3 regions of the Clostridium sp. SGI.024 genome follow, and region 1 is predicted to be linked to each of the others. Evidence: predicted binding sites of a transcription regulator. Region 1 holds the regulator's gene; each other region holds the start of a gene.
The links. The regulator Rex, encoded in region 1, represses fermentation and respiration genes when NADH is low (regulators of the CRP and FNR family bind a similar motif). The targets are predictions, from matches to a motif close to ATTGTTAANNNNTTAACAAT.

Region 1 (3,271 bases):
GCTTGAGCTGCTATACCAATTCTTCCTCCATCTAAAGTCTTCATTGCTATACCAAAGCCCTTACCTTCTTGTCCTATTAAATTTTCTTTAGGAACTACACAATTGTTCATTACTAATTCTGTAGTTGAAGATCCTCTAATACCAAGTTTGTCTTCTTTCTTTCCAATTGAGAATCCTTCAAAGTCCTTTTCAACTATAAATGCAGATATACCTTTTGTACCCTTACTCTTATCAGTCATTGCAAATACAATAAATGTTTCAGCAACTCCTCCATTTGTAATAAATATCTTTGATCCATTTAATATATAATTGTCTCCATCTAAAACAGCTATAGTTTGTTGTCCTGCTGCATCTGTTCCAGCACCTGGCTCAGTTAAACCAAAAGCACCTATCTTTTTACCAGTTGCTAAATCTTTTAAATACTTTTCTTTTTGATCTTTATTACCAAATTGATCTATTAAAGACGCGCATAAAGATGTGTGAGCGGAAACTATAACCCCTGTAGTTGCACATACTTTTGATAATTCTTCTACTGCAATTATGTATGAAAGAGTGTCTCCACCAGCTCCACCATATTCCTTAGAGAATGGAATCCCCATCATCCCAATCTTAGCCATCTTTTCAACATTTTCCATAGGGAATCTTTCTGTTTCATCAATCTCAGCAGCTATTGGTTTAACTTCCTTCACAGCGAATTCTCTAACCATTTTTTTTACTAATTCTTGTTCTCTAGTTAATTGAAAATTCATTAATTATACCTCCTTGATATTGTACCCTTTTGCTTTAAAAATAAGTTTTGTTTAACTTTTTAACTATTTTTTATTTTGTTTTTATTCTGACTATTTATTAGAAAAATTTTTAGCTCTCTTTTCAATAAAAGCTGTCATTCCTTCTTTTTGATCTTCAGTTGCAAAGCATTTGCCGAAATCCTCTGCTTCAATTTCAATTGCATTATCTATATCTACTTGCATTCCTCTATTTATAGCATCTTTGCATAATTTAACAGCTATAGGTGCATTTGCCATAATTGCATTTGCCATAGCCTTAGCTTCATCCATTAAGCTTTCAAGAGGAACAACTTTATTTACTAAGCCTATTCTTAAAGCTTCATCAGCCTTTACCATTGCACATGTGTAAATAAGCTCCTTAGCTTTTCCCTCACCCACTAATCTAGGTAATCTTTGTGTTCCACCAAAACCTGGTGTTATTCCAAGACCAGCTTCTGGTTGAGCAAATCTTGCTTTTTCTGAAGCTATTCTAATATCACAAGCCATTGCTAATTCACATCCCCCACCAAGAGCGAATCCAGATATTGCTGCAATAACAGGCTTGTCTAACTTTTCTAATCTTCTGAAAACTTCATTTCCTAAAAGACCAAATTTTTTACCTTCTTCTTCTGAAAGATCTTTCATTTCTGAAATATCTGCACCGGCAACAAATGCTTTTTCTCCAGAGCCTGTTAGTATAACAGTATATATATTATTGTCTTTTTCTAAGTCATCTAGTACTACATTTAAGTCTTTTAATGTTTCTGAGTTCAATGCATTTAAAGCTTTAGGTCTATTAATAGTCACGATTGCTAAGTGTCCTTCTTTTTCAAGAATTATGTTTTTTAATTCCATTTAAGGTCCTCCTTTTTAATTATAATTATTTTATTTTAAAACATTATAATATTTTTGCATCTGAATAAATTGTTATAAGATTAACAATCCCCTCAAAAAAATAATTGAAGCATAGGCTTCAATTATTATTATAATCTTTTGAAAATTCTTTTTCAATAATTATTTGAAAATTAAGATAAAATCTTAATGTAATCACTTACACTCATCTTTGTCATTTAGCAGATATATAAGTGTTAACAAGCTTTCAGACAAGTGTACATTTTCCACTGTAACTTCTTTTGGTACAGATAAGTCAACTGGTGCAAAATTCCATATACCAGTTACACCATTTTCGACTAAAATATCACAAACTTTCTGTGCATTTATTCTAGGTACACAAATAATACCTATATCAATTGAATTTTCCATTAAATATGTTTTTAAAGCATCAATATCTTGAATTTCTATGTCTCTTATTCTCATTCCTATTAATTTAGGATTTGCATCAAATATAGCTGTAATATTTAACCCAGTCTGTGTAAATCTACTGTAGTTTGCAATTGCCTGACCTATATTACCTGCTCCAACAATTACAGCACTATATTCTCTATTTAATCCTAAAATAATACTAATTTGATTATAAAGATCCTTAACATTATAACCATATCCTTGCTGTCCGAAATCTCCAAAACAGTTTAAATCTTGTCTGATTTGTGATGCAGTAAAACCAATTTTTTCACCTAACTCTTTTGAAGATATTCTATCTACATCATTTTTTAGTAACTCTTGTAAATATCTATGATACTTTGGCAATCTCTTAATTACTGCCATTGAAATATTTTTTTTCTTTTCCATATAATTTCTCCTAATTTTTATTTTTTATTTAAAACACGATTATTCAAATATATATATATACTATTATTCTAACACTTTTGTTTTGATTTTAAAACAACTTAAGTTATCTATTTAACAAACTATTTTAAATATATAAAAACCTTAATTTTATACTTTTGTTTTTATAAAATAAATATTTTAAATTAAATTAAATATACACAAAAAATTAGACTTATGTATAACGTAGCAGATCCGTTATACATAAGTCTCAAATTTGCAAAATTACGCGTTATAAACAAAAGTAATTTTGTATGCTTCCCTTATGCCTGAATGTTCTCAACTCAAATAATTATACGTAATTTGATGAAATTTGTCAACAAAAAAGTTTACCTATGCAAATTTTATTTCTTAACTCCTTTAACCCCAAATCTCTACAAAATTTCACAGGTAAACTAATTTCTCATATTATTGTTGATTGTGAAAATATTACCATTCTAATATTTATATCTTATCTATTTTAAGCACCTTGTTGAGTTTATTACTGCAAGTACTGTAACTCCAACATCTGCAAATACAGCTTCCCACATATTAGCTAATCCAAAGGCTCCTAAGATTAAAACTAATATCTTTACTCCTAATGCAAATATTATATTTTGCCATAAAATTTTATTAGTTTTTCTAGCTATCTTTATTGCTGAAACTAAGGCTTCTGGATTATCATTCATAAGAACTACATCTGCTGCTTCAATTGCTGCATCAGAACCTATACCACCCATAGCAACACCTATATCTGCTCTTGCTAATACTGGGGCATCATTTATTCCATCTCCTACGAA
Region 2 (3,271 bases), on a different contig from region 1:
ATTGAAGTATTCTCTTCTTTCACTATGTCCTAAAACAACATAGCTAACTCCCATTGCTTCTAACATTCCTGGAGCAACTTCTCCAGTGAAAGCTCCTTTTTCTTCAAAGTGCATATTTTGAGCAGCAACTTTTATGTTTGATCCTTCTACTGCTTTTAATACAGCATCTAAACAAACAAAAGTAGGGCATACTACAACCTCACATGTTGCATTAGCTACTAATGGCTTTAATTCTTCTACAACTTTTACAGCTTCTGCTGGAGTATAATGCATCTTCCAGTTTCCCGCTATTATTGGTTTTCTCATCTAAATCACCTCTTATTTAAATTAAGAATGAAGAATTAAGAGTGAAAATTTAATGAAATTATTCAACAAAGTTGAATAATAAAAATAATTTCATAACTCTACCTAAGTGGAGTTATTTCCTTAATTCTACATTCTATATTATTAATTTTACATTTTACAAATAGGTTTATCCTATTTGTTATTAAGTGCTTCTATTCCTGGTAAAGCCTTACCTTCTAAGAATTCTAGAGAAGCTCCACCACCTGTTGAGATGTGTGTCATCTTATCTCCAAATCCTAAGATATTAACAGCTGCAGCTGAGTCTCCTCCACCGATAACTGTTGTTGCATCTGCATCAGCCATAGCCTTAGCAACTGCGATTGTTCCTTTATTGAAGTTTTCGAATTCGAACACTCCCATTGGTCCATTCCATATAACTGTTTTAGCATCTTTAATTGCATCTGCATATAATGCTTCAGTCTTAGGTCCGATATCTAATCCCATGCTTCCTGCTGGTATGTTTTGATCTTCTGTAACTACTGCTTCTACATCTTTGAATTCTGTAGCAACTCTGTGGTCAACTGGTAATAAGAACTTAACTCCCTTTGCAGCTGCTTTTTCAATCATTTCTTTAGCATATTCAATTCTATCTGCTTCTACTAAAGATGATCCTACTTCATATCCTTGAGCCTTTAAGAATGTGTAAGCCATTCCACCACCGATTATTAATGTATCAACTTTTTCTAATAAGTTGTTTATTACAGCTATCTTATCTGAAACCTTAGCTCCACCTAATATAGCAACGAATGGTCTAACTGGATTGTTAACAGCTTCTCCTAAGAATTTTAATTCTTTTTGAATTAAGTATCCACATACAGCTGTATCTAAGAATTCAGTAACTCCAACTGTTGAACAGTGTGCTCTGTGGGCAGTACCAAATGCATCATTTACAAATATATCAGCTAAAGAAGCTAATTCTTTTGAGAATGTTTCAACATTCTTAGTTTCTTCTTTTCTACATCTTGTGTTTTCTAATAAAACAACATCTCCATCTTTCATTGCTTCTACAGCAGCTCTAGCATTAGCTCCTACAACTTCTTCATCTCTTGCAAATACTACTTCTTTATCAAGCATTTCGCTTAATCTCTTAGCAACTGGAGCTAATGATTTAGATGCATCTTTTCCTAAGTGTGAACAAAGGATAACTCTTGCACCATTGTTTATTAAGTATTGTATTGTTGGTAATGCACCATTTAATCTGTTTTCATCAGTTATAACTCCATCCTTTAGTGGAACATTGAAGTCACATCTTACTAAAACCTTTTTACCTTTAACATCTATATCTTCGATAGTTTTCTTATTAAAGCTCATTGATTTCACCTCTTAAATTTATTTTTATATTTATAAAAACCGAAACTATTTGCTTAATTTAAAATTGGTCTGGCCTCATAGATTTTCTATAAAACCAGACCAAATTTTATTACTTAACTTTAAATATTTACTTAACTATTTAATTATCTAGTTACGAAGTATTTTAAAGTTCTGATTAATTGGTTAGTGTATGACATTTCATTGTCGTACCAAGCAGCAACTTTAACTAATTGCTCATCACCAACTGTCATAACTTTTGTTTGAGTTGCATCAAATAATGAACCGAAAGTGATTCCGATTACGTCTGATGAAACTATTTCGTCTTCAGTGTAACCAAATGATTCGTTAGCAGCAGCTTTCATAGCAGCGTTGATTTCTTCAACTGTAGCTTTCTTGTCTAAAGTTACAACTAATTCAGTTAATGAACCAGTAACAACTGGAACTCTTTGAGCACCACCATCTAATTTTCCTTTTAATTCTGGAATAACTAAACCAATTGCTTTAGCAGCTCCAGTTGAGTTTGGAACGATGTTAGCAGCAGCAGCTCTACCTCTTCTTAAATCGCCTTTTCCGTGAGGACCATCTAATGTGTTTTGGTCATTAGTGTAAGCGTGGATAGTTGTCATAAATCCTTTTTGGATTCCGAACTTATCGTTTAATACTTTAGCCATTGGAGCTAAGCAGTTTGTAGTACATGAAGCACCTGAAATTACAGTTTCAGTACCATCTAATATATCATTATTTACGTTGAATACAACTGTCTTTAAATCTCCAGTTGCAGGAGCTGAAATAACAACCTTTTTAGCACCAGCTTGTAAGTGTAAACCTGCTTTTTCTTGAGAAGTAAAGAATCCTGTACATTCTAAAACTACGTCAACGTTTAATTCTTTCCATGGTAAGTCAGCAGGATTTCTTTCTGCAGTAACTTTTATTTCTTTTCCATTAACTACGAAAGCTCCTTCTTTAACTTCGATTTCTCCGTTGAATCTTCCTTGTGAAGAATCATATTTGAATAAGTGAGCTAAAGTCTTAGCATCAGTTAAGTCATTGATTGCTACCACGTTGAATTCTGGGTTTTCAATCATTAATCTTAATGCTAATCTTCCTATTCTTCCAAAACCATTAATTGCTACATTTACCATTTGCAATTACCTCCTAAAAATAGTTATATTTAAAATTTTAAAAATTTTAAGCTTATTTATTGTGTTCTTTAATATATTCCACAATTTTTCTGCCAGCTGCTTCGTCTGTTACTAGAACCGCATTGTGATTATTCATCATGGTTGCAATAATAGCATCAACTTTATTTTCCCCAGCTGCCACAGCAATATGTGTGTTAATTTTTCTTGCTTCATTAATATTTATTCCAATAGAAGTATTTTCTGATACAACCTTTGAGTCTTTATTAAAATAGCATCCAAAGGCTTCACCAACAGCTCCAAGTTCTTTTAACTTATCATATTCTTCCTTTGAAACGTCTCTTTTTTCAGCCATTACTAATGCTTCACCAATACCATATATTAATATATCTGCTTTGTGTATATTATCTATTACTTCTTTTATTTCTTTTTCCTTTAATAAAGTATCTAAAAGACTTAAACTAAGATTTTCTGGA
Region 3 (3,271 bases), on a different contig from region 1:
TTGTTATTATATTACTCTAAAATAATTAATGAAAACCGTAAATAAGTTTATTTATCAGATTATTACTTTATTTTACATGATTATAGGGATTTATATCTCTTTTGCTTAACTAACTTCATTTTTTTTCCTATTATCTTAAAATACTATTCCCATTTAGCCCCCTACTTCATTTTTCAGAAAATTTGTTATAAAAATATTTTTTCCATTTTTTATTGATAACATTTTCAACTCTTCTAGTTTATATTCATTTTTCGTCTTTTTGTTTGAAAATATACTTTTTATATTTTTAAAATTTACTTAATATTAAGCAGATGAATACTTAAAAAAGATTCATTCATATTTCTTTTTTATTATTCTCTAAAATTTAATATATAATTCATAAAATAAAAAATGCCCCCGAATAATCGAGGGCAATTAAGTAATTCTATTCTCTTTCAACTATAAGTGCAGTTCCCATTCCTCCACCTATGCATAAAGTTGCTAAACCTTTTTTAGCATCTCTCTTTTGCATTTCATGAAGTAATGTAACAAGTATTCTTGCACCTGAAGCACCAACTGGATGTCCTAATGCAATAGCTCCACCATTTACATTTACTTTGCTCATATCAAAGTGTAAATCCTTAGCAACTGCTAAGCTTTGTGAAGCAAAAGCTTCGTTTGCTTCTATTAAGTCTAAGTCTTCTACTTTTAAGTTTGCTACTTCTAATGCTTTCTTAGTAGCATGGAAAGGTCCATATCCCATAATTGTAGGATCTAATCCTTTTTGTCCATAAGATACAATTTTAGCTAAAGGAGTAATTCCTAACTCTTCAGCTTTTTCTGCACTCATAACTACAAATGCTGCAGCTCCATCATTTATTCCTGATGCATTACCAGCAGTTACAGTACCATCTTTAATAAATGCAGGTCTTAATTTTGCTAATCCTTCCATAGTAGCGCCGAATCTTGGGAATTCGTCTGTATCAAATACCTTTGGTTCACCTTTTCTTTGAGGTATTACAACTGGAACTATTTCTTCTTTGAATTTTCCAGCCTTAATAGCTGCTTCAGCTTTTAATTGAGAATTTAAAGCAAATTCATCTTGCTCTTCTCTACTTAAATTCCATTGTTTAGCGATGTTTTCTGCAGTAACACCCATGTGATAATTATTAAATGCATCTGTTAAAGCATCATTAATCATTGCATCAACCATTTTTCCATCGCCCATTCTTTGGCCCCATCTAGCTGATTTTAATACATATGGAGCTTGAGACATATTCTCTGCTCCTCCAGCAACGATTATATCAGCATCTCCAGCTTTAATCATTTGAGCTGCTAATGAAACAGTTCTAAGTCCTGATCCACACACCATATTTATTGTCATAGCTGGAACTTCTACTGGTAAACCAGCCTTAACTGTTGATTGTCTAGCAATATTTTGTCCAAGACCAGCTTGTATAACATTCCCCATTAAAACTTCATCTACTAATTCACCTTTTATTCCTGCTCTATTTACAGCTTCTTTTATAACTAAAGCTCCTAAATCAGCTGCTGAAACATCCTTTAACGCTCCACCAAATGAACCGACTGGAGTTCTCACAGCACTTGCAATAACAACTTCTCTCATATTCACATCTCCTTCTATTTAATCATATAAAATATTAAACGATTAACATATAAGTTAATTATACCACTTTTACCCTTTTATTCAACCTAATTTTCTTAATATTATTAATTTTTACAAAACTACCTTAAAAACTCTTCGATTTTTATACTATTTATGCCAAAATAATTCTCTATAATATCTGCAATTCTCTTAGAAGCTAATCCATCTCCATACGGATTTGCAGCTTTACTCATTTTTGTGTATTCATCTTTTTCTCTTATTAATATATTAGCTTCACTTACTATTTTATTAATATCAGTTCCAACCAATTTTACAGTACCATATACTACTGCTTCTGGTCTTTCTGTAACATCTCTTAATACTAAAACAGGTTTTCCTAAATGAGGTGCTTCTTCTTGTAATCCACCTGAATCAGTCATTACCATAAAGCACTTGTTCATTAAGTTATGAGTTTCTTTAGTATCTAATGGAGGAAGTAAATGTATTCTTTCTTTATTTCCTAGTTTCTTTGTAACTACATCTTTTACAACAGGGTTTAGATGAACTAAATAAACTAATTCTACATCTTTATTTTCTTCAACTATTTTATTTAATGCATCACAAATATTTTCTATTCCTTCTCCCCAGTTTTCTCTTCTATGGGCAGTTATCATAATTACTTTTTTATTTTCAAAATCTATTTCATTTAATAATTGATTTTCAAATTTATAATTATCTTTAACAGTATGAAGCATGGCATCTATAACAGTGTTTCCAGTTATAAATACATCACTTTCTTTAACACCTTCTCTTAAGAGATTTTCCTTTGAACTCTTTGTAGGAGCAAAATGTAAATCTGCTAAAGCTCCTGTAAGCTTTCTATTCATTTCTTCTGGAAAAGGAAAATACTTATCAAAAGTTCTAAGTCCAGCTTCTACATGCCCTACTTTTATTTGTTGATAAAAGGCTGCAAGTGCACCTGAAAATGTAGTTGTAGTATCTCCATGAACTAATATCATATCTGGTTTTTCTTCAATAAAAACTTCTTCTAACCCTTCTAAAACCTTATTTGTTATTCCAGTTAATGTTTGCTTACTCTTCATTATATTCAAGTCAAAATCTGGTTTTATATCAAATAGATCCAAAACTTGATCTAGCATTTCTCTATGTTGAGCTGTAACACAAACTTTAGATTCAATTCCCTCTCTTTTTTCTAATTCTTTTACTAAAGGAGCCATTTTTATTGCTTCTGGCCTCGTCCCAAATATAGTTATTATTTTTTTCTTTTTCATTTAAGGTTCCTCCCAATATATTGTTTATTGTTATAAACTTATATCTATTATCCTATATTTCTAATTTCATTATACACATTATACTTTAAATAAACAAATAAAGGAAATAAATATCATATTCATTACGACCTAGTAATTCTAAGTCGCCTTTATATGTATTTATCTCCTTGTCTAATTAAGATATTATTTTTTCAAATTATTTAAATAATCCTCTTCTTTAACTTCTACATTTTTAATGTGAAACTATTTTAGCAGCTCCACTATACTAGATTATTTAGTTCCAAATAATCTGTCTCCTGCGTCTCCGAGTCCTGGAACTATATATCCATGTTCATTTAATTTTTCATCTATTCCAGCTACATATATATCTACATCTGGATGTTCCTTTTGTACA

Region 2: ACQRD5_RS10915 (phosphoglycerate kinase) is a predicted target of Rex. The motif match lies at 1,677-1,696, and genes of this name have one in related genera.
Region 3: ACQRD5_RS05095 (acetyl-CoA C-acetyltransferase) is a predicted target of Rex. The motif match lies at 1,637-1,656, and genes of this name have one in related genera.

The regions. Positions count from the first base shown of each region.
Region 1 is NZ_JBNPON010000041.1:10,783-14,053, reverse strand. It holds gene ACQRD5_RS11560 (acyl-CoA dehydrogenase) at 1-749, opposite strand, end outside; gene ACQRD5_RS11555 (short-chain-enoyl-CoA hydratase) at 840-1,622, opposite strand; gene ACQRD5_RS11550 (redox-sensing transcriptional repressor Rex) at 1,815-2,456, opposite strand; gene ACQRD5_RS11545 (heavy metal translocating P-type ATPase) at 2,948-3,271, opposite strand, start outside.
Region 2 is NZ_JBNPON010000037.1:4,414-7,684, forward strand. It holds gene tpiA (triose-phosphate isomerase) at 1-306, opposite strand, end outside; gene ACQRD5_RS10915 (phosphoglycerate kinase) at 478-1,656, opposite strand; gene gap (type I glyceraldehyde-3-phosphate dehydrogenase) at 1,800-2,798, opposite strand; gene ACQRD5_RS10925 (sugar-binding transcriptional regulator) at 2,851-3,271, opposite strand, start outside.
Region 3 is NZ_JBNPON010000010.1:9,286-12,556, forward strand. It holds gene ACQRD5_RS05095 (acetyl-CoA C-acetyltransferase) at 425-1,606, opposite strand; gene wecB (non-hydrolyzing UDP-N-acetylglucosamine 2-epimerase) at 1,726-2,877, opposite strand; gene upp (uracil phosphoribosyltransferase) at 3,148-3,271, opposite strand, start outside.